Regions from separate parts of the Oceanobacillus sp. FSL W8-0428 genome, predicted to be linked through region 2. Evidence: a T-box and tRNA genes for the amino acid it is inferred to sense, from the RefSeq annotation. Region 2 holds a T-box; the other holds one or more tRNA genes.
The links. A T-box is a leader RNA that pairs with one kind of tRNA and senses whether it is charged. The one in region 2 lies ahead of leuS (leucine--tRNA ligase), so its partner is inferred to be a tRNA-Leu.
Positions count from the first base shown of each region.

Region 1 (15,233 bases), 1.6 Mb from region 2:
ATCCCTCAGAGACGATGAGGTTGATAGGTCCGAGGTGGAAGCGTGGCGACACGTGCAGCTGACGGATACTAATCGATTGAGGACTTATCTAAGTTTTTTGATGTCACGTTACTCTTATTTAGTTTTCAGGGTGCAAAATTATACATATTTTTTAAAATTAGTACTTGATTTTTTCTCAAAAACGATTATAATATTGATTGTTACTGATTTTTAAAATCCTTGTCTGGTAACGATAGCGAAGAGGTCACACCTGTTCCCATGCCGAACACAGAAGTTAAGTTCTTCAGCGCCAATGGTAGTTGGGGGCTTCCCCCTGCAAGAGTAGGACGTCGCCAGGCAAGAGTATTCTCTTATTAAGTCCTTAAGGACAAGCGAATTACTTCTTTATTTAATATTATGGATTATTCCACAGTAGCTCAGTGGTAGAGCAATCGGCTGTTAACCGATCGGTCGTAGGTTCGAATCCTACCTGTGGAGCCATATGGAGAGCTGTCCGAGAGGCCGAAGGAGCACGATTGGAAATCGTGTAAGCCGCTACCGCGGCTTCGAGGGTTCGAATCCCTCGCTCTCCGCCATTAAAACTTTTACATGGCCCGTTGGTCAAGCGGTTAAGACACCGCCCTTTCACGGCGGTAACACGGGTTCGAATCCCGTACGGGTCACCAATAATGGAGGATTAGCTCAGCTGGGAGAGCACCTGCCTTACAAGCAGGGGGTCGCAGGTTCGAGCCCTGCATCCTCCACCATGTAAGACTTATAAATTCATATCGCGGGGTGGAGCAGTCTGGCAGCTCGTTGGGCTCATAACCCAAAGGTCGCAGGTTCAAATCCTGCCCCCGCAACCAAAATGGTCCGGTAGTTCAGTTGGTTAGAATGCCTGCCTGTCACGCAGGAGGTCGCGGGTTCGAGTCCCGTCCGGACCGCCATTAAAAGATTTAAAACAGTATATGGCTTGGTAGCTCAGTCGGTAGAGCAGAGGACTGAAAATCCTTGTGTCGGCGGTTCGATTCCGTCCCGAGCCACCTTTTTAATCTTCGTGGAGGGGTAGCGAAGTGGCTAAACGCGGCGGACTGTAAATCCGCTCCCTCAGGGTTCGGCAGTTCGAATCTGCCCCCCTCCACCATTTATAAAATTTCATAGGGGTATAGTTTAATGGTAAAACGAAGGTCTCCAAAACCTTTGATGTGGGTTCAATTCCTACTACCCCTGCCAATATGGCGGTCGTGGCGAAGTGGTTAACGCACCGGATTGTGGCTCCGGCACACGTGGGTTCGATCCCCACCGGTCGCCCTTTTTTATTTAATACATAAATTAATATTTAATCATTGGGCCATAGCCAAGCGGTAAGGCATCGGGTTTTGATCCCGTGTACCCTAGGTTCGAATCCTAGTGGCCCAGCCATTTTCGCGGAAGTAGTTCAGTGGTAGAACATCACCTTGCCAAGGTGGGGGTCGCGGGTTCGAATCCCGTCTTCCGCTCCAGAAGAAATGGCGGTATAGCCAAGTGGTAAGGCAGAGGTCTGCAAAACCTTTATCACCGGTTCAAATCCGGTTACCGCCTCCAAAAACGTGCCGGTGTGGCGGAATTGGCAGACGCGCGGGACTCAAAATCCCGTGTCCTCTGGGACGTGTCGGTTCGACCCCGACCACCGGTATTAGCAGGTCGATTTAGGATGATTTTAGAAATCATCAATATGCTTATGAATGTTGATATAACAACGTTCATAAGCATTTTTTATTTTATAGGAGTAACATATAAAAACATAGGTTTTTAAACTTACAGGCTCTATACTGAATGTGGTGGTGCCCTCCGTTCCATCGCCAGATGGAACGGAGACAAAAAAATACACTCTATTTCCTCTCTCTGGTAACCTTGAGTTGTCGAGACAAAAGGAATGGGAGAGGAAAAGAGTGCATCATCATTTTATCACAGAGTTGTTAGGAATTAAAGATACGCATGTAGATGTGTGGGATATCAGAGAAGAAGAAAGTTATTTTATTGCAGAATTATTCACGAAACAGCGTATGCAGAAATGTCCTTTTTGCCGTAAAAGAACCAAGCGGATACATGGCTATCGTTGGCAAAGCATTCAAGGACCAGCGTTTACAACCAAGGAAGTTCATCTTTCCCTGCGAAAACGACGTTATATTTGCACGTCGTGTCATCACACATTTTATGAGCGTCTACAAATGATTCATCGGTATCAACGTTGTATGGCGAGTGTGCAAACGACAGCGATGATGCATGCAGCGGTGAGTTCCTTTCGTACAGCGGCGCTAGTAACCGGAGTAACAGTGAATCGTGTCTTACGGTGGTTTGATCAGAAGGAGTTAACTACCAGCAAAGTGTTGCCGCGAGTCATTGCGATCGATGAGTTTAAAGGTGACGCGGATGGAGAGAGGTTTCAATTGAATGTGGTCGATGTGGAGAACCGAAGAATTATCGATATCTTGCCAAATCGAAAAGTGGAAACCATTGAAGCGTACTTAAAGTCCTGTGATACAGGTAAAGTAGAAATGGTAGTAATGGATTTATCTCAAGCGTTTAAACAAGCAATTCGAAAAGCACTGGGAAATCCTCTGATTATCGCTGACCGTTTTCACTTTATGCGTCAGGCCTATTGGGCTCTAGATGAGGTCCGCCGTGAAGTTCAAAAGGAGCTGCCCAAGAAAGATCGAATTCGAATGAAACGTTCCAAAAAACTTCTGTGGAAATCATGGACAACCTGTTCAGATGATCAGAAGAAGAAAGTCGAGCAATTATTAAGGATAGATCCCCGCTTAAAGGAAGCTTATGGTTTAAAGCATGAATTGGATACGTGGTTTAAGGAAAGTGATGCGCACAACGCAACTGCTGGATTAGAAGCGTGCCTGGAGAAGTTGAATGCATCCGCGTTAGAGGGATTTCATCGTGTCGCACGTACATTTAAAAGATGGCAACAAGAAATTCTGCATTCTTTTATGTATCCCTTTAATAATGGCTACATAGAAGGCGTTAATAATACGATTAAAGTATTAAAAAGATTATCTTATGGGATTAAACAGTTTGATCGAATGAGAAAGAAAATTCTATGGCAACAAGAGGTAAAGCTTGTCTTAAAGCAAGCTTATAAATAAAGAGGTGGAGGAATGATATTCCACCACCACATTTGACATAGAACCAACTTACAACACATTTGCAACACAAGTCTTAACTGGATATAAGCCATACAGATATCAGAGCTTTATTCTACTCAAACCAATTATTTAACATCTCTCCTTGGAACCTTTACAATAAAAAGAATAACTCAAAATGAAAGGATGAGGGTATTGAATATCTTAGTAGTAGGAGCAAATGGACAAATAGGGAAGCACCTGGTCAAGTTGATTCAGGAAAATGGAGATCAGGCACGTGCGCTTATCCGTAAGGAAGAACAAGCGGCTTATTTCAAGGAATTAGGAGCTGAAACAGCCATTGTAAACTTAGAGGATGAAATAGACGCGATTGCCAACGCGACAGAAGGTGTTGATGCGGTAGTATTCACAGCTGGATCCGGCCCTAAAACAGGAAAGGATAAAACCCTGATGATTGACTTAGACGCTGCTGTAAAAACCATTCAGGCCGCGGAAAAAGCGAACGTCAAGCGCTTTATCATGATTAGTTCGTTTGATACCAGCCGTGAAGCTATTCAAGCTGCGCCTGAGTCATTTGCACCCTATGTCGTAGCGAAACATTATGCAGACGAGTGGCTATTAAACACTGATTTAGACTACACCATCATCCATCCAGGTATGTTAACGAATAATCCTGGTACGAATCGGGTAAATCTTGGAGCCAGCGTGGAACGGGGAGAAGTACCACGAGAGGATATCGCTAAAGTAATTTATGCCAGCTTGAAAAATGACATAACCATTGGTAAAAGATTCCGGGCAGTAGGTGGACAAACACCTGTTGAAGAAGCAATACAGTCGGTATAATTATTAAAAATCGGGCAGACGCATGCCCGATTTTTTATGGGAGAAAATGGCCTTAAATAAGATATTTATGTAGAATACAGACAGTTTTTTATGAGCGTATAAACTTCAGACAGGAGGCATCCTTGCAAAATGAATAGAGCTTTTCAGTCATTGATGAGTTTAAGTAATCCTTCTCTTTATTTGAAACTGTACTTTTTCATCCCCAAATTGTTGTAATTTCAGAAATTTACAATTAAAGTATAAAATAGTATGGTAGTATGTGATTACAAGGTTGCTATATAAATAGAATTATTCAGCAGCCGTAAAAAAAGATTAGTTATTTACATAGTAAAGCTGCTGAATAGTTTGAGGTGGATAAATGAATCAAAAGTTTCCCGGGAAAATACATATTATAGGATCAATTGGAAGTGGAAAAACGACTTTGGCCAGGAAGCTTTCCGCTCAACTGCAAGTTTTTTATTATGAATTGGATAATGTTGTTTGGAAAAGATTTGATACAGGAGATATTAAAAGGACTCCGGAAGAAAGAGATGAATATCTGAAGAATATCGTTAATTCTGACAGTTGGATTATTGAAGGAGTCCATCATAAATGGATTGCTTCGAGTTTTCAAAATGCTGATGTTATTCTGTTTATAGATACTAAGCTATCAATAAGGAAATTTAGAATCATCAAAAGGTTTATTAGGCAGAAATTGGGCTTAGAAACAGCAAATTATAAGCCAACATTAAAGATTCTAAAAGATTTATATAAATATAATACTGCTTTTGAATATCATACTAAGCCAGAAATCTTGAATATGTTAAGACCTTATGAACATAAATTAATTTATGTTAAAAGTGACATTGAAATTATAAATTATTTTAAAAACAGCTGATATAATCTCCAGTAAGTAATTACTTGGTTTGTAAAAATATATTGTAGAACTAATAAGTAAGCGGGGGAATGTGTTATGCAAAGCAAATACATAATTAGAAACTATCAATCTGAGGATAAACCAGCTGCAATACAATTATATAAAAATTTGATTGAACACCATTCGGACATTATTTATTGGCAGCCTGGTCCAGAAAGTAATTGGAAGAATGTATATTGTGTTTTTTATAAGGATTTAATGATTGCTAAAGGGCAGTTAGAAGCGATTAATATTGTCTCGACAGACCATTCAGCCAATGCAAGTCATTTATTATTCTTTAATATAAAATTGCACTCTAATTGGGAAGATGATAATGAATTGAGGAATCTTCTTTATAAAAAAGTTCTCGAAGGAGCAAAATTATTGAAAAAGAAGCTTCCAGCTCAGTTTCCTGTGAAATTTTGTGTCGGAAATTTTGCATCAGAAGCAAAAGAAAATGCTTATTTGGAATCCAGAGGCTTTGACCATTTTAAAAGTCTGTATTGGATGCGCTGTAAATTGAACAACCTGATTCCGCAATCAGCTTTAAAAATACCAGACATTTCCGTAAAGCATTGGGATATGGGAACAAGAGTGGAAGAATTAGCATATTTGCAGGCAGAGCAGGGAATTTGGCCGGATGAGCCTACCAATTTAGAAAAATTACCTGCGTATAAAAGTAATCCATTTTGGAAAGCGATTACGGCTTTTTATAACGGTGAGATAATTGGGAGTATCATGGCTTGGAAAGAAAAACAGGAGGATATAGGAACTATCGAGAATGTTTTCGTAAAGCCGTACTGGAGAAAGTATGGACTTGCCAGTTACCTGATATCAGAGGGGCTCCACTATTTAAAAAGCTGCAATCTGAGTAAAGTACAGCTTCTTGTTGAAACGGAGAATGAATCTGCATTAAAGCTTTACAGGTCTCTTGGCTTTGAAACTATAAAAGAAGAGAAACGATATTGGATAGATCTATAATGAATGCAAGATTTCGGGGGACGTCAATATGAATGAAAATCTTATGAAGAAGTTTGAAAGAGAAGTAACAAAAGATAAAATTGACAGCTGTCTCATCCAGCATGATGGTAAGACTGTTTTTGAATATTATCGAAATAATAAAATGAAGGAAAGACAGCATAAGATATATTCTGTTACCAAAAGTATCTTATCAATCCTTGTCGGTATTGCAATTGACAAAGGCTATATACCACATGTGCATACGCCAATTACTGCATACTTTCCAGACAGCAGGAAGGATTCAGCTGGAGATGAAATTACGATTAAACATTTATTAATAATGACCTCAGGGCTGTATTGGCCAGGCAATACAGCGATGATACCGAGTAAAAATTGGGTTAAATTTGTTCTGAGCCAACCAGTTGAATATAAGCCGGGGGAAGAGATGATTTATAGCTGCGGTTCTTCTCAATTAATTAGTGCTATTTTACAAAAAGCAACTGGTTTAGATACTGTATCCTTTGCGCAAAAGCATTTATTTATGCCACTGGGTATAACACAATATAAATGGAACCGTGACTCGCAAGGAATTGCTATTGGCGGATTTGGATTGAATATGAAAACGGAGGATTTATTAAAAATAGGGATGCTCTATATGAACAATGGTCAATGGAAATCCAAACAGATTGTGCCAAGTGATTGGGTTAAGGAGTCTACTGCAGCCAGTGTTAAAATAGATAATACATTTTCATATGGTTATCACTGGTGGGTTTTAACAGGGGATGATCAAGAGTTTCCTAGACCTGAAACTTTTTTTGCTCTTGGAAAAAATGGACAGTATATCTTTGTTGTTCCAAGCTATAAATTAACAGCTGTATTCACAAGTGATATTACTGATGATTCATCTAGGCCGATAGAGTATTTTAAGAAGTATCTATTAGCTAACGCTTGTATTAAATCGTAGAAACTAAAATACAGCTACTGCATAAATAGATTGAATGGATTTAGAGGGGAAAAGACATGAATAAGAAAACAATATTTTTATCTATTGGCATTTTTACTATTTTATTAGCAATCTTTGTAGCCGGGAAATTCTTTACAGAGGAAAAAAATGAATCTGAGATAGTGTCGGAAATTATGGAGTATGCCTATGAAAAGTATCTAATATATGCTTATATGGCCGGCGATAACTCGTTATATTTTGAGATTGATGATACAGAGGATTATCATCAATTTCAGGAAGATATTACACAAAGATTAGATAAGCGTAACCTGTTGGGTAAGTATGAACTGGAAATTAAACAGACTTCAGATGAAGAGCATAGAGCTGAAAGATTAAAAATAGATATTGAGGGTATGATTTCCGATTACTTAGAGGAGCATAATCTTAATAATATAGATGTTGAATTTAATGATGACTCTAAATTAGACATTAGATTGCATCTATCTGATGATTCTGATCTGAGTGCAGAGGAGTTAAATAAGATGATGGAGGATTTTCTGGATGTTGAGATTTATGAAGATAAGTGAAATTGACTTGCTTATAAAAAGAGATTTTATAATAAGAGCCAGTTTCTTAAGCAAAAGGAGCCGGCTCTATATTTTTATTTGCTAAAAAGCTCCGACAAAGAAGTGCTCCGACAATACCTAATGTGGATAGGAACGTACCTGTAATCGATATTAGCATGAGGAGATTGTTCATTTTTTTCTCAGTTAATATAGTAGACAGGATAAAACAGATTGTACTTATTAAAAGTGCATATGATGTTCTCAATCCTATTTTATGTAAAATACCAATAGGAAGCGAATCGTTCCTGGATGATGGACGTAACGGACGTGAAAAAGCTTCTGTCCAAATTGTTGAAGCAATAAGGAAAAGCATGAAGTATCCAAATATAAGTAAAAAGTTTCTGGTGCTATTCATTCTTTCACCTGTTTAAATAATATTATTTGCTTCTTAATTTAACTGGAGTATCAGACATCTGAAGAAGCATTGCCTAGTCATTTAGTAGAATATAGATTTACATTTCTTCCGCCCAGCACAATTTCTTTATCTAATTCCATTCCAATTTTTCTCGCCACATTTTGGGAAGAAATATTATCAGGCTGAATCAATGAGATAAATCTTTGAGTATCAAGCTGTTTGTTGCCGTAATCTAACAGTGCCTCAGCTGCTTCAGTAGCGTATCCTTTACCCCAATATTTACGGGAGATCCAATAACCTATTTCCATTTCCAAAGTATTATCAATTGTTTGAGGAACGATACCTGCATGTCCGATTAGAGTGTTATCTTCTTTGCGGACTAAAAGCCTTAAACCTATATTTTCACCAACTTCATAGGTGCTGTATATCCAGTTTAAAAAAATATTTCCTCCATTTTCATCCCGTGTCTCTCCATTTCCAATAAAACGGACTACTTCAGGGTCTGACAATAAAGACATTAGAAAATCAAAATCATCATCGTGATATTGGCGAAATAATAGTCTTTCTGAGGTAATTGACGACATTTATAGCATCCTTTCTTTTTTTCATTGCTGCGTTCAGTGATTCCAAACGAAATGATAGGTTAAAATGAAAGTACTGCAATGGATAGTTTATCAATCTAAATTATAGTAAATTAGAGAAAGGATTGATATATATGATGGGAAACATCGGAATCCCGGGAATGATTATTACTGTTATCGTTGTTGGTTTTGTTATTTATTTAATTAGAAGAATGCTGAAAAGATAGAAGGGGAGCTTTATATAAGAGCTTTCCTCTACCATAAAACTATTTTTTAACAGAGGCATATTCAAAGCGGACATAGCCAATCTCGGCAGCATTTTTCATTAGTTCGAGATTTAACCATGAAGCTAATTGATGAAATTCTACCTCATTATTAAATGGAAATGCAGTATATGCTTTGCTGTAAAGCTCCTCTTCCTTTAAATTCATTAGTACCTCTTCCCATTTTGCAATTAGGGAATGAATGACTGTCTTCACTGCTTCAACATCTTCGTGAACTTTAATTTCCTCTTTCGTCAGCGTGCCAGCTCCGAAAGCATGATCCAATACCATTTCCCACCAGAAAGTAATATGCCATAATGTCCAGGCGAGGCTGGGAGTTCCAATATGATAAGCTTCCGTTTCAGGCAAATCAGCATACCATTCTCCGTTTTCCTCTTTAATATAAAGTCCGGCATTTGGTGACAGCCACCTGTATTCTTCCTGCTTCAATGAAGTAAGATGATATTCCAGCAGTTGTTTAGAGATACTAAATTGAAATGTGATGTTATTTAGCAGCGCATTATTTTCGTTCACACTATATCCTCCTTAGTTCTTTACCCAATATTCCATACCATCTTTACTGCGCTCCATAAAACCATACTCAATTAAATATCTTCTAATTGTAACAAAATCGCTGTAGACAGGCTTTAATACAGTATTTATTTCCTCCTCCGTATAAATCCTGTTTAATTCAAAATGGTTTATGATATTTTGCAGGACAATCAACTTCCTTTTTTCTTTACTTGGGAATTTGTCGAGTTGACCATTCAGGCCGTCTTTAAAATAAGTTGATAAAACCTTATTTTTCTCGTCCTCTGTAATGGCGTAACGATCATTCACCATTTTTGCCCCCTTGTGAAAGTGAATAAATTTATGATCGTTTTCCTGATGAGATTCTCTATTTAACAGATTCATTAATGCCAGGAAAACCTTTGCGCGTTTTTCCTTTTCCTTTAAGTTAAAGCGGTGACTCCGGATAGTGGAAGGACTTCCGCTGCCTAGTTCTTTGACGATTTCTTTATCAGTTAACCCCTGATAAAAAAAGGTTAGTAATTCTTTTTGATGGTCTGTCAATCCAGTGTATTTCTTTTCAAGTTGAATCAAATAATCAAATACGGAATCATGCTCCTGTTCAATATGTTGGATAACTGCTTTTTTTGCTTCGTATAATACGCCGTCTATTGGATAAATTATTCCATCTTCAAAATGTTTATTACATAGCACACATACATAGCTGCCGATATTATCAGCATAAGAATAACCTTTTGAAAGATCATCAACTGTGGTATCCCAAAAATGATTTTCATGTGACATACTAAACGACCCTTTCATTTGTCTTCTTATTTACAGACATTATATAATAACGTCCATTATTATTCAATGATTTCTAGACTGGAGAATAGAGATTAATAAAGCAAAAATCAAAATATAATGCCTGTTTTAAATAATTATAAGCATGAAGCTCCTTTTTATTTTTATATAAAAGTCTGGAGAAAGACATGGACAATAATAAGAAAATGTTCAAATAAATTCCTTCATGGAAAGAGTAAAGGATAAAAAATAACTTGTAATTATTCTTTTGTTAGATATACTTAAAATAACATATTTGATGGAGGTTAAATGTTATGAAAAACGTATCTGATAATTATTATGTAGAACAATCCGATGTATTTGAATTACTCGCGCTCATGTTCCGTTTAAATAATTATGAATACATGCAATCAGAAAAGCATCGCAAAAAAGAAAGCTTTAACCATTTTATACAGGATTCATTTTCTTTACTATCTGATGAAACAAAAAAGGAACTAGATTGCTTTTTTCATAAGGATAGTTTTTTTGGATTAACATTTGTTCAGCTTCTTTATCAGCATAATAAATGGCATGATATACCATCCTTTTTAAGTTTTATGGCGCAATTGGAATTTGAAGAAATCATTTCAGCGTTTTTGACCAGCGGTTACTCGTCACCAGAAAGAGTAGAGGATTATACGGATAGGCAGGAAGTATTTTCGCATATTCAGTCCTCTGTATTACCTTTTTCTGAACAGGCAAAGTTATTTTATTTATATTTTGATAAAGAAAATACCAAGCAACGTTTTTTAAAGGTTGTTGAAGAAATTAACGAGAAGATATATCAGCCTTCCATAAAGAAAATAAACGCTTATCATGAAGAAAGTATTCATAAATTATCGGGAATGAACAGAAAGCAAATATACAAAATAACTAATCCGCATTTTGATTCTTTTGAAGCAAATGAGCCAAATAAAATTATACTAGCTCCGTCTTATTTTTATTATAACAGCTCTTTATTTTCTTATAGCTCCGAGAGTGATATAGCTATTTATCTCATTGGTACAGAGATTATTGAACAGACGATGGATGAAAGCAGGGAAGAGGATAAGGTGATTGATCTGGCAAAAGCTCTTTCTGATCGGACAAAAATTAAAATTATAAAGGAACTAAATCGACAGCCGCGATATGGCTTTGAACTGGCAAAGCAATTGAATCTATCCAGTCCGACTATTTCGCATCATATCTCAAAATTATCTGATTTAGGTTTAATCACGGCGAAAAGATATGAAAATAAAATTTTCTATCAGGCAAATCAAAAGCTGATTGAGGAAGCATTAAAAAGTATGTCCGACATGTTGATACAGAAAGAGAGGTAAGGCAAGTGAGAGCATTATTTGCAAATCGTAATTATATGCTGCTGTGGGCCGGATTATCTGTTTCAAGGTTTGGATACCGTTTTTTTAATCTAGCTGTCCTTTGGTTTGTAATGCAGGGGACTGGGTCTGCATTATCTCTTGGTATGACCGTGCTTTGCTTTACAGTGCCAACTATTATTATAGAACCCTTAGCGGGAGTTGCAGCCGATCGTTTTGACAGAAAGAAAATTATGGTATTTTCCGATATTTTTACTGGAAGTACGATGCTGGTTATTGCGGTATTGATGATAAACGGGTCGTTATCACTCCCTTTATTATATGTTTTATTAGTCTGTTCAGCTGCTTCCATGGCTTTATTCAACCCTTCCGCAAATTCAAGTATACCTTTACTAGTTGAAGAAGAGCATCTGACAAAAGCGAATTCCTTAAACCAGCTCAGTACACAAGGAAGTAATATCTTAGGGCCAGCACTTTCAGGGATATTGATTGGATTCGTTGGAAATATTGGCTTTCTATTAATTATCAGCGGTGCTGCATTTGTCATATCAGCAATAACAGAATCATGGATAAAGGTTCCGCGTATGAATAACCATAAAAAAGATGGGAAACAATCATTTGTCTACGAAATGCTGGATGGGTTCCAATATGTGAAGAAAGACAGGGCGTTATTATTTCTGATTATTGTCGGCGGAATTATTATTAACTTTTTCTTAGCACCACTGACAATATTTTTCACATATATGAGTGATTATATTTTTGATGTTGGGGCATCCGGTTTAGGGTTTATTAATTCTGTTCTGGCTACAGGCGCGATGTTTGGGTCACTAATGATTATGTTTAATGTATTTAAAAATAAATACAGAATGGCAGTGGCAGGCTTGCTGCTTGAGGGTATTGCACTGCTTATTATGGGAATTGCATTAAGTTATTATGCTACAGTTGCTGCGGCTGGTTTATTAGGGTTGGGAGTCTGCTTTGCCAGCGTGGGCTTAAATACCATGTACCAGACTATGATTCCTAAAGAGATGATGGGAAGAGTATTGAGCTTAGTTTCTATGATGTTAGGTGCTTCCGTTCCATTGGGGCAATTATTTGGTTCGTTGATTATAGAACATTATTCGATGACTGCGATTTTAATGATATTTGGTGCTATTGTGAGTATCTCTTCGTTATCGCTAATTCGGATAGTCAGGGTAGAGAATAAAGAAGAGATTATTGCAGAAAAAGAAGTACAATAATTTATTTTAATTGAAATATTTCTACTTATTGTCTCTATAATATATCGTCAGTATCTTCTACGGGATGAAACAGAAATGATGACATCATAAGTCTTTTATTATTCTGTTCATATCTGCCGTTGTAAACAGAAAGAATGATGGTTTAGAATAGTGATAAATTAATTAAAAAGCTGGTGAACCAATGGATCAAAACGTTGAGCTGGAATTGGAGATAGAAAAGAAGAAATTTTTAAGGAAGCTAGGTTACCTGGCATGGGGGTTATTGCTAATATTTGGATCTTTTATTTCGGTTGCTGCTGTATTATTTTACTAAATAAATTTTAAAGAGGATACGCTTTTAACCAGTACTTCCCCAAAACAAACAAATACGATTGAAATTGTTGAAAAAGGAGAGGCGTTCTTTTTAAACCACATACTATTAGAATAAAGTATGATAGAGAAAATATAGATATCGAAGTAAATAACGGTTTGAAATCATTGAATGAATCAAATGTGAGTATTCGCTGGATAAGAGAAAATAAAGCTGAAATTACTCTGGGTGGAGAAGGACGGTCACCTGAAATAGTTATATTTTATGCGGAAGCTTCTCCACATTTTGTAGTGAAAGAAACAGATGAGGAATAAGGTGAAAAAGTAATATAGTAAATAATAATCAATGATAATGTTTTTATATTGAATAATTATCTTCACTAATTTATCATAAAGGTATTAAAAGGAAGAGAATAAAGGGGAGGTATCAGGATGATAGAATCTAGAAATCCCAAAAATGTACATAAACCATTGGCTCCGTATAGTCATCAAATCGAAGCTTCAGGGGATATCCGATGGTTAACCTTATCAGGACAGCTGGGAATGGATTTGGAAGGAAAGGTCCCGGAAGATTCAGTTGAACAATTAAAAATGGCTTTTGAAAACATCCGTATCAATTTACTGGAAGCGGATATGGACGTAAAAAATTTGATAAAGCTGGTGTTTTACATTGTTGGAGAAATGGACGCGGACAGAAGAAGAGAAGTAATAGGCGAATTTTTAGGTGAGCATTTACCATGTACCACAATGGTTTTTGTAGCTGGATTAGCCGGTCCGCAATTTAAAGTAGAGATAGATGCATGGGCATGTAAAGAGAATACATAAACATCTAATTAGGTATTATAACTGATTTGATTTTTAGAATGTTTTTATTACTCAGTTTAATTTTACAGAGTAATAAAAAAGACGTAGAAATATAAGCTGATAATTAATACAGTTTTACATGTAAAGAATAATCTTGTAATTATAAGGAGCTAAATAAAATGGATCGTCCAATCTAATATTCTCTCTGTTCAAATATTTAACCAATATTAAACAGGGAGAAACGGTTAAACGGAAGAGAATGTGAGTCCTTGAAGCAGTGTTTCTCCCATATAGAGGAGAGAATTAAATTGAAGACGGTGCTTATTAATAGAAATTTCAGATGTATGTGGGGATCAGAGCTTCTTTCTATCTTAAATAGCAGATTTAGAGAATTAGTGATTCCATTGGTTGTGTTGGGATTAACCAGTTCACCGCTGATTACAGCACTTGTGGCTTTATCACAGCAACTAGGTACAATTTTATTTGCTATACCCATTGGAACATGGGTGGAAAATAAGAATAAGGTCAGGGTAGCAGGGATTTGTCATTTTCTATATGGTGCAGGGATCTTTATACTTGCTTTTCTGATAGCAACCAATAATGTAAGTGCAGTTATTATTGCTTCATTATTATTTGTAATGGGATTACTTGCATTAATCAGCAGAACAGCGTTTACTACAATGATTCCTGCTATTGCGGGCAGAGAGAACTTATTGAGAGCGCATACAAATATCGAAGCTGCTGATGCTATTGCCACTGTAATCGGTCCTGCATTGGGCGGGGTGTTATTAGCAAAAACAGATTCAGTATTAACATTGATTATTTGTGCAGCTTTATCCCTTTTGTCTGCTTTATTTATTGCTTTTATTCGTAATGAGGCAGATTTTATAAAAGTAGACAAGGAAGAATCGGAAACAAATAAATTGAAAGTGTTTTTAGGGAAATCATTAGAAGGCTTAAAGATTTTGGTAGATAATCCACAGCAGTTGATCAGCACATTGGTAATGTGTATATTGGGTTTTATAACTGTATTTATTACATTAACCATTATTTTTTATGCCCAAATAACGATGGAGCTGTCAGAAGGGCTAATTGGTATTTTGCTATCAAGTGCCGGTGTGGGTAATATTATAGGTATTTTTTTGATAAATAAATTTAAAAATAATAATTGGATTATGCTGATGGGTTTATTAATGGTTATCTCCGGAATAGGTATATTAATAATTGCAGCAACAAATGCTTTCCTTATAATGTGTATAGGAATGGCGGTTTTTGATTGTGCTCTCTCTATGGCATTTATTGTACAGGGAGCTGTGCATCAGGGAATTACTCCAAACGAATTTTTATCCAGAGTCAGGAGCTCAACCTATGTTATCGGAGGTATATTCACGATGCTTGGCACTTTTTTAGCTGGAGCTATCCCGGAGTTACTTAATGGGGAAATTGCATTGATAATAGGCGCTTTTATCCTTTTAATCCCGGCTTTCATACTGATCAGCTCCAGAAAATTTGGTGTGAGATTGAGCAAGGTTGAGCCCATTTACAAGAAAAGAAAAGTGTAAGCAACATAGCATATTAGGGTTCTCGATGAAAATTACTCATCGAGAATTTTAATATAATTATTGGAGGAATTT
Region 1 covers NZ_JBBORB010000001.1:3,162,651-3,177,883, forward strand. Annotated here, with positions in the region: rRNA gene MKY30_RS14975 (23S ribosomal RNA) at 1-92, shown strand, start outside; rRNA gene rrf (5S ribosomal RNA) at 223-338, shown strand; tRNA gene MKY30_RS14985 (tRNA-Asn) at 406-480, shown strand; tRNA gene MKY30_RS14990 (tRNA-Ser) at 484-575, shown strand; tRNA gene MKY30_RS14995 (tRNA-Glu) at 591-665, shown strand; tRNA gene MKY30_RS15000 (tRNA-Val) at 671-746, shown strand; tRNA gene MKY30_RS15005 (tRNA-Met) at 769-845, shown strand; tRNA gene MKY30_RS15010 (tRNA-Asp) at 850-926, shown strand; tRNA gene MKY30_RS15015 (tRNA-Phe) at 950-1,022, shown strand; tRNA gene MKY30_RS15020 (tRNA-Tyr) at 1,039-1,123, shown strand; tRNA gene MKY30_RS15025 (tRNA-Trp) at 1,139-1,212, shown strand; tRNA gene MKY30_RS15030 (tRNA-His) at 1,218-1,290, shown strand; tRNA gene MKY30_RS15035 (tRNA-Gln) at 1,327-1,401, shown strand; tRNA gene MKY30_RS15040 (tRNA-Gly) at 1,407-1,481, shown strand; tRNA gene MKY30_RS15045 (tRNA-Cys) at 1,490-1,563, shown strand; tRNA gene MKY30_RS15050 (tRNA-Leu) at 1,571-1,654, shown strand; gene MKY30_RS15055 (ISL3 family transposase) at 1,911-3,116, shown strand; gene MKY30_RS15060 (SDR family oxidoreductase) at 3,300-3,956, shown strand; gene MKY30_RS15065 (AAA family ATPase) at 4,315-4,833, shown strand; gene MKY30_RS15070 (GNAT family N-acetyltransferase) at 4,909-5,832, shown strand; gene MKY30_RS15075 (serine hydrolase domain-containing protein) at 5,861-6,775, shown strand; gene MKY30_RS15080 (hypothetical protein) at 6,832-7,341, shown strand; gene MKY30_RS15085 (hypothetical protein) at 7,388-7,735, opposite strand; gene MKY30_RS15090 (GNAT family N-acetyltransferase) at 7,813-8,319, opposite strand; gene MKY30_RS15095 (DinB family protein) at 8,583-9,113, opposite strand; gene MKY30_RS15100 (DUF2087 domain-containing protein) at 9,126-9,893, opposite strand; gene MKY30_RS15105 (ArsR/SmtB family transcription factor) at 10,205-11,248, shown strand; gene MKY30_RS15110 (MFS transporter) at 11,254-12,486, shown strand; gene MKY30_RS15115 (hypothetical protein) at 12,668-12,799, shown strand; gene MKY30_RS15120 (hypothetical protein) at 12,955-13,110, shown strand; gene MKY30_RS15125 (RidA family protein) at 13,228-13,620, shown strand; gene MKY30_RS15130 (MFS transporter) at 13,917-15,161, shown strand.
Region 1: it encodes a tRNA-Leu, which carries the amino acid that the T-box ahead of leuS (leucine--tRNA ligase) is inferred to sense. The anticodon was not compared.

Region 2 (15,233 bases):
TGCTTATTGACAAAGGTAAAAAGCTTGGTAAGAAATTAGCCATCTCCGGAGGCGGACGTTGTAATGTAACTAACCGTTTACCACAGGAGGAAGTGATAAAACATATTCCTGGTAATGGCAAATTTTTGTACAGTGCTTTTTCCATATTTAATAATTATGATATTATTGATTACTTTGAAGGTCTCGGAATTGCTTTAAAGGAAGAAGATCATGGCAGAATGTTTCCGGAATCAAATAAAGCAATGGATGTTGTGAATGCACTTATCCATCAATTGAAAGAGCAGGGTGTTACGGTGAAAATGAATACAAAAGTAGCAGCTATAGAATACGGTGAGGATATACATACTGTACATCTTGAAGAAGAAGCCCCTGTTAAATCTGCAGCTATTGTTATTGCTGCCGGTGGAAAAGCCGTGCCTCATACTGGTTCTACAGGAGATGCCTATCCATGGGCGAAGACTGCCGGGCATACTGTAACCACACTATACCCTACAGAAGTGGCGCTCACCTCAAATGAAGCATTTATTAAGCAAAAGAAGCTCCAGGGGCTATCCTTAAGAAATATTGGTTTAAGTGTCTTAAATAAACGTGGAAAACCAATCATAACACATCAAATGGATATGATTTTCACCCACTTTGGTATTTCCGGGCCAGCCGTATTACGCTGTTCCCAATTTGTTGTCAAAGAGCTTATGCGTGGCAGAAATGCGGTAGAAATGCATCTTGATATTTTACCAGAAATAACAGAAAATGATTTATCTAAGCAAATAAAGGATATCCTATCAGAAAATCCAAAAAAAGCTTTTAAAAATGCAGTCAAAGGACTGGTTCCTGAGCGTCTTCTTGATTATTTAATGGAAAAGCATAACATTGGAGCAGAGCAAAAATGCGCCAACATTTCTAAAAACACTACGCTTGAATTTGTGAAAAATATTAAGAACTTTTCCTTCCAAGTACATGGCAGTCTTCCTTTGGAAAAGGCCTTTGTTACTGGCGGCGGTATTTCTATTAAAGAAATTGTTCCAAACACAATGAAATCAAAAATGATGGATGGACTATATTTCTGCGGAGAAATTTTAGATATACATGGCTATACTGGAGGATATAATATTACCTCTGCCCTCGTTACCGGCAGAATTGCCGGGATGAATGCAGCTCTCGACACAAAAGCAGATGTTAATTAATTACTTTCATAATTTATCTTTCTGCGGAAATAATAAGCTTGTCTGAACTGGCCTTCTGCTTATTGGCCAGCGGCTAATGACTGTCTTTTTCACACTTGTTGAAGGGAAGGATTAGTATGGAAAAAAACTCAATTTGGCTTCCATTGGTTGCCTCTGTTGGTATCGGCGCAGCTACATTTTATTCTATGACCAATCAGCAGCAAAATGTAGGTCAGGCATTGCAGCAGGCAGCACCTTTTTTCAGCTCTAAACAAAAATCAGGTTCGAAGAAAGAAGATCCTGAAACGTTAGGACCATTTGGAATGAGTTAATTCTCAGACGGAGAAGTATCCTTAGTGATACTTCTTTTTTTATAGTGAGACAGGAAGAATTTATCAGGTATGTCAATTCCAAAGCTATTAGAAGCGTACAAAATTATTTTCTCTGTCAATATTATACTTATATGAATGTAATATATGCCTAGCTAACATTTTAAAATTGAGTTATACTATGGGACGTCAAATTTTATAAGCAAACCAGATTGGAGAGTTTTTATGCAACGCTTTGGTTTATTGTTACGAATTATTATTGCCATTGCTTTTGGTATTGTTATCGGATTAATTGCAAACGATTGGCTTATTCGATTATTCGCCACCTTCAATGATATATTCGGCGGATTTTTAAGCCTCATCATCCCGCTTATCATCATTGGTTTTATTGCTCCTGGCATTGGAAACATGGGAAAAGGTGCTGGAAAATTATTATCCGTTACTGCTCTGTTGGCTTATGTATCAACTATTCTTGCCGGTATTGTTGCATTTATAGCAGCAAGTAATCTTTATCCAGCTATTTTAAGCGGCCAGTCATTAACGATGTTTAATGATCCTAATAACGCACTGCTGAAGGGTTTTTTAGATTTTGAATTACATCCTCCTTTTGAAGTCATTACAGCACTCATTCTTGCATTTGTTTTAGGAATTGGAATGGCGGCATTAAAAAACAATGCATTATTAAATGTTTTTAATGATTTTCGTTCCATCGTGGAATTAGTTATCAGTAAAACAATTATCCCTTTACTACCGATCCATATTTTTGGGATTTTTGCCAATATGACCCATGCCGGTCAAGTTGCTTCAATTATAAAAGTATTTGCTGTTGTATTTGTAATGATTATTCTATTACATATTTTATACTTGACTCTTCAGTACTCTGTTGCTGGAGCATTGAGTAAACAGAATCCTTTGGCTATGTTAAAAACCATGTTGCCTGCTTATTTTACAGCACTTGGAACACAGTCCTCTGCTGCTACAATTCCAGTTTCATTAGAGCAAGCAAAGAAATTAAAAATAAAAGATAATATTGCTGATTTTACGATCCCTTTACTTGCTAATATACATTTATCTGGAAGTACGATTACTCTGTTAAGCTGTGCAACTGCTGTTTTGTTTTTACAAGGGGAATCGATTACATTTGGAACTGTTTTTCCTTTCTTACTGGTATTAGGAGTTACTATGATTGCAGCTCCCGGAGTTCCAGGCGGAGCCGTTATGGCGTCTATTGGTCTGCTTGAATCCATGTTAGGCTTTGACCCAACTATGGTATCATTAATGATTGCACTATATCTCGCCCAAGATAGTTTAGGTACCGCTTGTAATGTTACTGGAGACGGCGCAATTGCAAGTATGACCGATTCCATTAACAACCGTTGGAGCATCTCTAAATAATAAGCAAGGACAAATAAATCCCTTTTTGATAAAATGTTCTTTTCATTTATCAAAAAGGGATTTTTTATTAATATTAAAAGTAGTCGAAACATATAAGATTCTAGAAAAGATATGATACAAAAATTTTTAAACAAATCTATACATTAATCTACTTTTTCAATCAATATGTTATTTTGAGCCGATTCAATAAATATTTTCATTAATACTTGGCTAATTCTCAGTTTCCTATAGTTCTCATCAATTAATATTGCTAACATTCCTCTATGTTCAAGGCTCTTTTTCAAAGTTAATAACTCCTAAAGTTTTCATTTCAGCGTTATTTAATTATATAATCTCCTTCCCTGAAAGGAATAGAATGCATTTTTATCTGTTGACGAATGGAGAACGCCTCTACATTCCGCATAGAATCCATGTTTCATAAGTTTCTAAACGAAAAAAGAGTTAAGCATTAGTATGCTTAACTCTTTTTCATTGTGCCTGGCAACGTCCTACTCTCGCAGGGGGAAGCCCCCAACTACCATTGGCGCTGAAGAACTTAACTTCTGTGTTCGGCATGGGAACAGGTGTGACCTCTTCGCTATCGCCACCAGACAATACAATATGTAACTTGAAGATGTTTCCTTAAAAACAAGGACAAGTTATATTATATGCACTTCAGAATAAAAATGCAACACTTTTTTTAAATTTGCACCCTGAAAACTAAATAAGAGTAACGTGACATCAAAAAACTTAGATAAGTCCTCAATCGATTAGTATCCGTCAGCTGCACGTGTCGCCACGCTTCCACCTCGGACCTATCAACCTCATCGTCTCTGAGGGATTTTACTCACTTGAAGTGATGGGAAGTTTCATCTTGAGGGGGGCTTCATGCTTAGATGCTTTCAGCACTTATCCTTTCCACACGTAGCTACCCAGCTATGCTCCTGGCGGAACAACTGGTACACCAGCGGTGTGTCCATCCCGGTCCTCTCGTACTAAGGACAGCTCCTCTCAAACTTCCAACGCCCACGACGGATAGGGACCGAACTGTCTCACGACGTTCTGAACCCAGCTCGCGTACCGCTTTAATGGGCGAACAGCCCAACCCTTGGGACCGACTACAGCCCCAGGATGCGATGAGCCGACATCGAGGTGCCAAACCTCCCCGTCGATGTGAACTCTTGGGGGAGATAAGCCTGTTATCCCCGGGGTAGCTTTTATCCGTTGAGCGATGGCCCTTCCATGCGGAACCACCGGATCACTAAGCCCGACTTTCGTCCCTGCTCGACTTGTAGGTCTCGCAGTCAAGCTCCCTTCTGCCTTTACACTCTACGAATGATTTCCAACCATTCTGAGGGAACCTTTGGGCGCCTCCGTTACCTTTTAGGAGGCGACCGCCCCAGTCAAACTGCCCGCCTGACACTGTCTCCGAACCGGATTACGGTCCTGGGTTAGAATGGTCATACAGTTAGGGTGGTATCCCACGGGTGCCTCCACGTAAGCTGGCGCTCACGCTTCAAAGGCTCCCACCTATCCTGTACAAACTGCACAAACATTCCATATCAGGCTACAGTAAAGCTCCACGGGGTCTTTCCGTCCTGTCGCGGGTAATGCGCATCTTCACGCATAGTATAATTTCACCGGGTCTCTCGTTGAGACAGTGCCCAAGTCGTTGCACCTTTCGTGCGGGTCGGAACTTACCCGACAAGGAATTTCGCTACCTTAGGACCGTTATAGTTACGGCCGCCGTTTACTGGGGCTTCGGTTCAAAGCTTCGCTCCGAAGAGCTAACTCTTCCCCTTAACCTTCCAGCACCGGGCAGGTGTCAGCCCCTATACTTCGCCTTTCGGCTTCGCAGAGACCTGTGTTTTTGCTAAACAGTCGCTTGGGCCTATTCACTGCGGCTCACTCACAAGTGAGCACCCCTTCTCCCGAAGTTACGGGGTCATTTTGCCGAGTTCCTTAACGAGAGTTCTCCCGCTCACCTTAGGATTCTCTCCTCGCCTACCTGTGTCGGTTTGCGGTACGGGCACCTATGATCTAACTAGAGGCTTTTCTTGGCAGTGTGAAATCAGGAACTTCGGTACTATATTTCCCTCCCCGTCACAGCTCAGAAATTTGTCAGACGGATTTGCCTATCTGACTTCCTCGCATGCTTGGACGCACATCCATCAGTGCGCACTCCTTATCCTCCTGCGTCCCCCCATTGTTCAAACAATCATGAGGTGGTACAGGAATATCAACCTGTTGTCCATCGCCTACGCCTGTCGGCCTCGGCTTAGGTCCCGACTAACCCTGAGAGGACGAGCCTTCCTCAGGAAACCTTAGGCATTCGGTGAAAGAGATTCTCACTCTTTTTTCGCTACTCATACCGGCATTCTCACTTCAAAGCGCTCCACCAGTCCTCACGGTCTGACTTCTCTGCACTTTGAACGCTCTCCTACCATTGTTCGTAAGAACAATCCGCAGCTTCGGTGATACGTTTAGCCCCGGTACATTTTCGGCGCAGCGTCACTCGACCAGTGAGCTATTACGCACTCTTTCAATGATGGCTGCTTCTAAGCCAACATCCTGGTTGTCTGTGCAACGCCACATCCTTTTCCACTTAACGTATACTTTGGGACCTTAGCTGGCGGTCTGGGCTGTTTCCCTTTCGACTATGAACCTTATCACCCATAGTCTGACTCCCAAGTTGAAGTAACTGGCATTCGGAGTTTGACTGAATTCGGTAACCCGGTAGGGGCCCCTAGTCCAATCAGTGCTCTACCTCCAGTACTCACGATCTTGAGGCTAGCCCTAAAGCTATTTCGGAGAGAACCAGCTATCTCCGTGTTCGATTGGAATTTCACCGCTACCCACACCTCATCCCCGCATTTTTCAACATACGTGGGTTCGGGCCTCCAGTCAGTGTTACCTGACCTTCACCCTGGACATGGGTAGATCACACGGTTTCGGGTCTACGACCGCATACTCATTCGCCCTATTCAGACTCGCTTTCGCTACGGCTCCGTGTCTTCCACTTAACCTTGCATACAATCGTAACTCGCCGGTCCATTCTACAAAAGGTACGCCGTCACCCATTAACGGGCTCCGACTACTTGTAGGCACACGGTTTCAGGTTCTATTTCACTCCCCTTCCGGGGTGCTTTTCACCTTTCCCTCACGGTACTGGTTCACTATCGGTCACTAGGTAGTATTTAGCCTTGGGAGATGGTCCTCCCGGATTCCGACGGAATTCCACGTGTTCCGCCGTACTCAGGATACACTCCGGAGGAAATTCCTTTTCAACTACAGGGCTGTTACCTTCTTCGGCTGACCTTTCCAAGTCGATTCGTTTAAAGAATTTCTTTGTAACTCCAATGGAGTGTCCTACAACCCCAAGAAGCAAGCTTCTTGGTTTGGGCTCTTTCCGTTTCGCTCGCCGCTACTCAGGAAATCGATTTTTCTTTCTCTTCCTCCAGGTACTGAGATGTTTCAGTTCCCCGGGTCTGCCTCATCTACCCTATGTATTCAGATAGATGTCCTGTCCCATTACGAACAGTGGGTTCCCCCATTCGGAAATCCCCGGATCAAAGTTTACTTACAACTCCCCGAGGCATATCGGTGTTAGTCCCGTCCTTCATCGGCTCCTAGTGCCAAGGCATCCACCGTGCGCCCTTATTCACTTAACTAAAGTTTTGGAATAAGTTTGCTGATTACTTCGTAATCAGTTGTGTTGCTATATCAATAGCTTTTTTTGCCTTATTTCTAAAGTTTGATGTCGTTGTTACTCTTATTTAGTTTTCAAGGTACAAGCTTCCACACGGATGTGGTGACTTCTGTGTTGTCACATGGACGTGACGGTTTTAACAGAAGTTCCTTGAGAGATTGCTCTCTCAAAACTGAACCAAACAACCAAGTACAAAATTCCGTTATATATCCTTAGAAAGGAGGTGATCCAGCCGCACCTTCCGATACGGCTACCTTGTTACGACTTCACCCCAATCATTCGTCCCACCTTCGGCGGCTGGCTCCAAAAAGGTTACCTCACCGACTTCGGGTGTTACGAACTCTCGTGGTGTGACGGGCGGTGTGTACAAGACCCGGGAACGTATTCACCGCGGCATGCTGATCCGCGATTACTAGCGATTCCGGCTTCATGTAGGCGAGTTGCAGCCTACAATCCGAACTGAGAACGGTTTTATGGGATTTGCTTGACCTCGCGGGCTTGCTTCCCTTTGTTCCGTCCATTGTAGCACGTGTGTAGCCCAGGTCATAAGGGGCATGATGATTTGACGTCATCCCCACCTTCCTCCGGTTTGTCACCGGCAGTCACCTTAGAGTGCCCAACTAAATGCTGGCAACTAAGATCAAGGGTTGCGCTCGTTGCGGGACTTAACCCAACATCTCACGACACGAGCTGACGACAACCATGCACCACCTGTCACTTTGTCCCCGAAGGGAAAACTCTGTCTCCAGAGCGGTCAAAGGATGTCAAGACCTGGTAAGGTTCTTCGCGTTGCTTCGAATTAAACCACATGCTCCACCGCTTGTGCGGGTCCCCGTCAATTCTTTTGAGTTTCAGCCTTGCGGCCGTACTCCCCAGGCGGAGTGCTTAATGCGTTAACTTCAGCACTAAGGGGCGGAAACCCCCTAACACCTAGCACTCATCGTTTACGGCGTGGACTACCAGGGTATCTAATCCTGTTCGCTCCCCACGCTTTCGCTCCTCAGCGTCAGTTACAGACCAGAGAGTCGCCTTCGCCACTGGTGTTCCTCCACATCTCTACGCATTTCACCGCTACACGTGGAATTCCACTCTCCTCTTCTGCACTCAAGTCCTCCAGTTTCCAATGCACGTTTACGGTTGAGCCGCAAGATTTCACATCAGACTTAAAGAACCGCCTGCGAGCGCTTTACGCCCAATAATTCCGGACAACGCTTGCCACCTACGTATTACCGCGGCTGCTGGCACGTAGTTAGCCGTGGCTTTCTGGTCGGGTACCGTCAAGGTACGATCAGTTACTATCATACTTGTTCTTCCCCGACAACAGAGTTTTACGATCCGAAAACCTTCATCACTCACGCGGCGTTGCTCCGTCAGACTTTCGTCCATTGCGGAAGATTCCCTACTGCTGCCTCCCGTAGGAGTCTGGGCCGTGTCTCAGTCCCAGTGTGGCCGATCACCCTCTCAGGTCGGCTACGCATCGTCGCCTTGGTGAGCCATTACCTCACCAACTAGCTAATGCGCCGCAGGCCCATCTGTAAGTGACAGCAAAAGCCGCCTTTCAACTTACCATCAGGAGATGATAAGTATTATCCGGTATTAGCTCGCGTTTCCGCGAGTTATCCCAGTCTTACAGGCAGGTTGCCTACGTGTTACTCACCCGTCCGCCGCTCGTTCCACGAACGTCCCTCCGAAGAGTTCTGTCCGCTTCCCGCGCTCGACTTGCATGTATTAGGCACGCCGCCAGCGTTCGTCCTGAGCCAAGATCAAACTCTCCATAAAAGTGTTTGTTTCTTTAGCTTTCAGAAGTCAACTTCTGACTTAAATATTCAAGAAAAACGAGGTGTTTTTCTTCTTTCGTACTGGTTGTTTTGTTCAGTTTTCAAAGAGCAATTTCTTTGTCGCTTTAAAAAAGCGACCAAATAAATATATCATATATCCAATATCTCGTCAACAACTTTTTATTGAAATCTTTTAAAAAGTATCAACTGAACATTGGATTTTTATTATAGCATTATCGACAAATTAAGTCAACACATGCCCGGTAACTTTCTTCTCGTTAAAACAAACTGCATTTCCTGTCCTTTTTTATACTTCTTCCTCTATAAAAATACATATAATATACTCACATTTTGTAAGTACCTTCTGTAAACAGAATGCAGAGCTACAATAACTCTCTTTACTTTAATAAAGAATGTCTTCCTGCATTCAAATTTATTCCGCAGGTTTTTCACTTCCCTGCGGAACATTTTCTTTGGCTAATTATATATAGGCCAACGTTTATGATGAGCTTAGTTATTATTTAATAATAACTTCTCCTTGCCAATTTAACATTCCGCCGCTCATATTCCTCACCTTGAATCCCTGTTCTTGTAAAAAAGCAGCTGCATTATAGCTTCTTCGTCCAGAACGGCAAATCATAATATATTCTTTTTCCTTATCTAAGTCTGCATAGACATCTGTTATATCACCTAAAGGAATGTGAAGTGCATTTTCAATGATTCCTTGTGCTACTTCTTCATCTTCTCTAACATCAATAAGCTGAATATTATCATTCTCTTTTATAGCTTCTACTTCCTCCGGGGAAAGCTCTTTAATATCTTCCATTTTCTCTCATCTCCTTTTATTACATTCTTCTTTATCATATTAAATGGATAGTGAATAGGATTCAACTCGTTTGATTAAACTAAAGCAAAACTTAATCTCTTTAGAAATAGAAGGTGACATAATGGTTTATATCAGTTTATTGTTTTTAACTCTATTTTTTGCTCCGGCAGAAGCGACTCCAAATGACGGAATACTTATCCATACTTACGAAGAGGATGTTACAGGTGATGGAGAAGTAGAACTGTTAGAGTTAAAAGGGAAATTATTTGCTGAAGACGGTGTTTATTATCAAGATATTTGGGTCGATATTTCAAGCCATTCTTCTGATAAAACATGGCGGATTAACTATGGCGGAGGTTATGATCCGGAATTACAATTTGCCGATTTAACACATAATGGCGTAACAGATATTCTTTATCAGAGTCCAACTGGTGGAAGCGGTGGACTGTATACTTCTCAACTGAATCAATGGGAAAAAGATAATTTTATTGAGCTTCCTCTTCCTGTAGAACAACCGGTGAAAGGAGAATTTATGAATGATTTTAAAGTATCCGTTCAGTTACTGCCAAAAGAACCCCCTATCATTTTAGATGTCTCCGGGCAGAAAGAAGAATATATTCGTTTGAAATTATACAATGATCAGGGTCAGCTTTTGGAACCGACAACGCTGATGATTGATCCGGTTGCATTTTTTGAAGTAATTGATTTAGAAGATAAAAATGAGGCAGGCTTAAAAAGTTATCAGCAAATCAGCGGGGCTTATCATGCAGACCGAATTGGAACTGTTGAATCAATTTGGGTTTACGATAAGGACAAGTGGATATTGCTAAAAACTGCTTTACAAACGGACCTCCCTCATATAGATGACTCTGCCAGCTAAAAAATTCATTTTTTCCGTTAAAAAACCGGACTAATCATGTTCTCACGGTAGAACGTTGATTATAGTCCGGTTTCTTATAATATACATTTATTTAATAAAGGTATTAATTAGCTACAACATTAACAAGTTTATCTGGAACAACAATTACTTTCCGGATTGTTTTTCCTTCCAACCACTTTTGAACGCTGTCTTCACTTAATGCCATTTTTTCAAGATCATCTTTTGCAGTACCTACTGGAACGCTTAGTTTTGCACGAACTTTCCCCATTACCTGCAGAACTACCTCAACCTCATCTTCAACAAGCTTCGATTCATCATAAGCAGGCCAGCCGGCATAACTAATAGATTCTTCGTTGCCAAGCTTTTGCCAAATCTCTTCACACATATGTGGTGCAACCGGAGAAAGAAGCTTCACAAACCCTTCTGCATAATTTTTGGGAATCGAATCTGCTTTATAGCATTCATTAACAAATACCATCATTTGAGAAATTCCTGTATTAAAGTGAAGGTTCTCAAAGTCTTCTGTTACCTTCTTCACCGTTTCATGATAAACCTTATCCAGCTCTGTTGCGGCATCATCTGTAATTTTATCTGTTAACGAGTTATCGTCATTAATATACAGTCTCCAGACACGGTCCAGGAAACGGCGGGAGCCGTCTAAACCATTTGTTGACCAGGCAACAGATGCATCTAATGGTCCCATGAACATTTCATACAACCTTAATGTATCTGCACCATGAGAAGTAATTATATCATCCGGATTAACTACATTCCCCTTTGATTTACTCATCTTCTCATTACCTTCTCCAAGAATCATCCCTTGGTTAAACAATTTCTGGAAAGGTTCTTTTGTAGAGACAACGCCGATATCATAAAGGAATTTATGCCAAAAACGTGCATATAGAAGGTGAAGTACAGCATGTTCTGCACCACCGATATAAATATCAATCGGAAGCCATTCTTCCAATGCTTTGGGATCAGCAAGCTGTTCTTTATTATGCGGATCAACATAACGAAGGAAGTACCAGCAGCTGCCCGCCCATTGCGGCATTGTATTTGTTTCTCTTCTGCCCTTCATCCCCGTTTCGGAATCTACTACATTCACCCATTCTTCATTCGTAGCAAGTGGAGATTCGCCAGTTCCTGATGGTTTAATCTCTGTCATTTCAGGAAGTTCCAGAGGAAGTTCCTCATCCGGCACTGCTGTCATACTGCCATCTTCCCAATGAATAATTGGAATAGGTTCACCCCAATAACGCTGTCTAGCGAAAAGCCAATCACGCAAACGATACGTAATTTTCTTTGTACCTTTTTCATTTTTCTCCAGCCAATCAATCATTTTTGAAATAGCTTCGTCTTTACTCAGACCATCCAAGAACTCTGAATTTACGTGAGAGCCATCTCCGGTATAAGCTTCTTCTTCTATATTTCCACCAGCAACAACCTCTTTAATTGGAAGTTCAAAAACTTTGGCAAATTCATAATCACGCTCATCATGTGCAGGTACAGCCATAATTGCTCCACTGCCATAACTCATCAATACATAATCTGCTACCCATATCGGCATTTTCTCACCGTTAACAGGATTTACAGCATAGGCACCAGTAAATACACCTGTTTTATCTTTAGCAAGGTCTGTACGCTCTAAATCAGATTTTGTTTGTACTTCATGCAAATAATTTTCCACAGCTTCTTTTTGGTCAGCCGTTGTAATCTTTTTAATAAATGGATGTTCAGGAGCCATTACTGCATATGTTGCTCCGAATAATGTATCTGGACGTGTCGTAAATACAGTAAAGGTTTCATCATGCCCTTCAATAGAAAATGTTACCTCAGCACCTTCTGAACGCCCGATCCAGTTACGTTGCATTTCTTTCAGGCTTTCCGGCCAATCCAGATCTTCCAAATCAGAAAGCAGGCGATCTGCATACGCAGTTATTTTAAGCATCCACTGTTTCATCGGTTTACGGACTACCGGATGCCCTCCTCGTTCACTTTTACCGTCAATTACTTCTTCATTTGCAAGGACGGTTCCAAGAGCCGGACACCAGTTTACAGCCACTTCATCCATATAAGCAAGATCATTTTCATAAAGCTTTTTGAAAATCCATTGTGTCCATTTGTAATAATCAGGATCTGTTGTATTAACTTCTCTATCCCAATCATAGGAAAAACCTAACTCTTTAATCTGTCTCTTAAAGGTTTGAATATTCGCTTCTGTAAACTCCTTAGGACTGTTTCCAGTATCAATTGCATATTGTTCAGCCGGAAGCCCGAATGCATCCCAGCCCATCGGGTGCATGACTTCATAACCCTGCATTCTTTTCATTCTGGCTAAAATATCTGTAGCTGTATATCCTTCCGGGTGTCCAACGTGTAACCCTTGACCGGACGGATAAGGAAACATATCAAGTGCATAAAATTTTTCTTTATTGGAAAATGTATTTGTTTTGAATGTTTTATTTTCATCCCAATATTTTTGCCATTTTTTCTCGATTTCCAAATGTTGAAAGCTCATTGTAATCCTTCCTTTCTTTCATGACTGTTGCATCGTTCAATCACACACGACACTGGTATCTATAACCTAACACCCCTAAAATTAGGTATAAAAAAAGCCACTCATCCCTATGAAGGGACGAGAAGCTGTGATTATTCCCGCGGTACCACCCAAATTAGCGCATCAGCGCTCGCTTGACATCAGTAACGTTGATGAAACGACAGTAACTACTTTATTTTCATTACTGCAAACTAAAAAGGTGAGTTCATATGTTTACCAGTAGCAGTTTTCACCACCCACTGCTTCTCTGGAACTGATACAACCTATTACTGATCCTTTTTCACTGTCTTTAATTTTATGATATTGGAATTATAATGAAATAAACATACCATGTCAAGTTGATAAAAATTTATCTTACCTTTAGTATACACAATTTTATGTATTTGGAAACAGTATATTGAAGAAATTTGGATAAACTTATTTATTTTTCCTTATATAACTAATAAGCATGAACCTGCTTTACTTTGTTATAATAAAAAGAAAACTTCATCATTTAAGACCGAACCAAGTTGGAGCGTTACTGAATGCTTGGTTTCCGCTTAAAATTTTTGCTTTCTTTCCATTTTGGGAGCAGAGGTCATATAGTCAACTACACTGTGATAAATGATGATATTTTGAACACTTGAGTCAGAAAAGTACATAAGGAGACAGCTACATGCTATTAAATATTTTAACCTACGCACATACCCTATTAAGAGAAAGTCTTAAAGAAGGAGATATAGCAATTGATGCCACTTGTGGAAACGGTCATGATACATTGTTTTTAAGTCAGACAGTTGGATCTGCAGGCAAAGTTTATGGATTCGATATTCAAGAGCAGGCTATTCAAAAAACGCAAGAAAAGCTTCAAGAAAATAACTGTCATAATGTATCTTTAATTCAAGACAGCCATGAAAAGATTCCTGAATATATTAAAGAAAACATTTTCGGCGGAGCTATTTTCAACCTTGGTTATTTACCAAAAAGTGATAAATCTATTATTACAAAGCCCCATTCTACTCTTGCAGCTATAGAAGCTATATTGGAAAAGCTAAAAACAAAAGGTCTGATTATCTTAGTTATATATTACGGACACGCCGGCGGATTGGAAGAAAAAGAAGCTGTTCTTTCTTACACTTCGCAATTAAATCAAAAAGAGTATCAAGTACTCCAATACAAATTTATTAATCAACAAAATCAGGCTCCATTTTTAATCGCTATCGAAAAAAAGAAACGCTCCTGAATCAGGCGTTTCTTTTGATTATTAAGCAATCCCTAAAAATAATAATCGGAAGAATAAATTTAAGAAATGTCCGGTTGTCATGATAATAAATATAATAAGTGCAATCATGAGAACGCGGCTCCGCAGTGTTTTATATTTCTTCGGATAGGGAATCCAAATATAAGCCGATACAATCATCAGTGGAACTGAATACAAGTACCCGAATACGTAAACCCATTGTTGCAGTGCAGAAATATCGAATAGTTCAGAGTTCTGCAGACTGTTTAACTCCGTAATATACCCAATTGCAAAAATGATCGTTAACAAAATAATATAACTGTACGTTGTTACGCGCAGCCATTTTTGTTCATCACTAATCAGTATATAAACACCAATAAAAAATAAAATTCCTATGACAATTTGAATTAACATGAAAGTACAACCCCATTTTTTACCGATAAATCAGTTTTCTTCCTGACAGGCCAAAAATTCATTTTCAAAGAAATACTTTTACTTTAAAAGTTCACCTGTTTGAATAATATTTTAATCATTGATAGATTAGACCGATTTATACAATTACTTGTCCCAGTAATAACTGAAACAACTGCCGGTTTCCCCATCTCCAAGATTACGAATGGAATAAACCAAGATAGCATTTATCTATTTATTTATCACTATCGTTATGTAACCAGCTTATTTATTCTACCATAAAAATATTCGTATCTGTAGAGGTTATACAGAAATAAATATACATTCAAACTTATTATTCATAAGAAATAAGCGGTTTAGAATATATGCCTATAACTTAAAAAATCGTTTTAAAATGGTGTAAATATAAATGATTACCCTTTCCATAAACAGCTGAAAATCATCTGTTTTTCAGACTTCTTTCCAGAAAATATTTCCTCTGATATACTTTAATCATTATAAATTAGTTGGAGGAATACAGATGATTGAATCTTATAAAGGAATCTCTCCATCTATTGATCCTGCTGCATTCATTGCAAAAAATGCTGTGATTAATGGTGATGTAACAATTGAAGAAGAAGCAAGTATTTGGTTTCATACTGTTATCCGGGGAGATGTCGCCCCTACAAAAATTGGTAAACGGACAAATATACAGGATCTTTCTATGCTGCATCAAAGTCCAAATATGCCGTTAATACTTGAACATGATGTAACAGTAGGTCATCAGGTGACCTTGCATTCAGCAACTATACGCCATCATGCACTTATCGGTATGGGTTCCATTATTTTGGATGGTGCAGAAATTGGAGAGCATGCATTTGTCGGTGCCGGGAGTCTGGTGCCTCCAGGGAAGAAAATACCTCCTAGAACCTTAGCAATGGGCAGGCCTGCTAAGGTAGTCCGTGAATTAACGGATAAGGATTATGAAGAAATGGAACGTATCCGCAA
Region 2 covers NZ_JBBORB010000001.1:4,723,570-4,738,802, forward strand. Annotated here, with positions in the region: gene MKY30_RS22740 (BaiN/RdsA family NAD(P)/FAD-dependent oxidoreductase) at 1-1,184, shown strand, start outside; gene MKY30_RS22745 (hypothetical protein) at 1,301-1,495, shown strand; gene MKY30_RS22750 (dicarboxylate/amino acid:cation symporter) at 1,718-2,887, shown strand; rRNA gene rrf (5S ribosomal RNA) at 3,363-3,478, opposite strand; rRNA gene MKY30_RS22760 (23S ribosomal RNA) at 3,617-6,537, opposite strand; rRNA gene MKY30_RS22765 (16S ribosomal RNA) at 6,792-8,354, opposite strand; gene MKY30_RS22770 (rhodanese-like domain-containing protein) at 8,871-9,179, opposite strand; gene MKY30_RS22775 (hypothetical protein) at 9,301-10,059, shown strand; gene leuS (leucine--tRNA ligase) at 10,163-12,577, opposite strand; T-box leader at 12,688-12,909, opposite strand; gene MKY30_RS22785 (class I SAM-dependent methyltransferase) at 13,272-13,838, shown strand; gene MKY30_RS22790 (hypothetical protein) at 13,860-14,249, opposite strand; gene MKY30_RS22795 (gamma carbonic anhydrase) at 14,767-15,233, shown strand, end outside.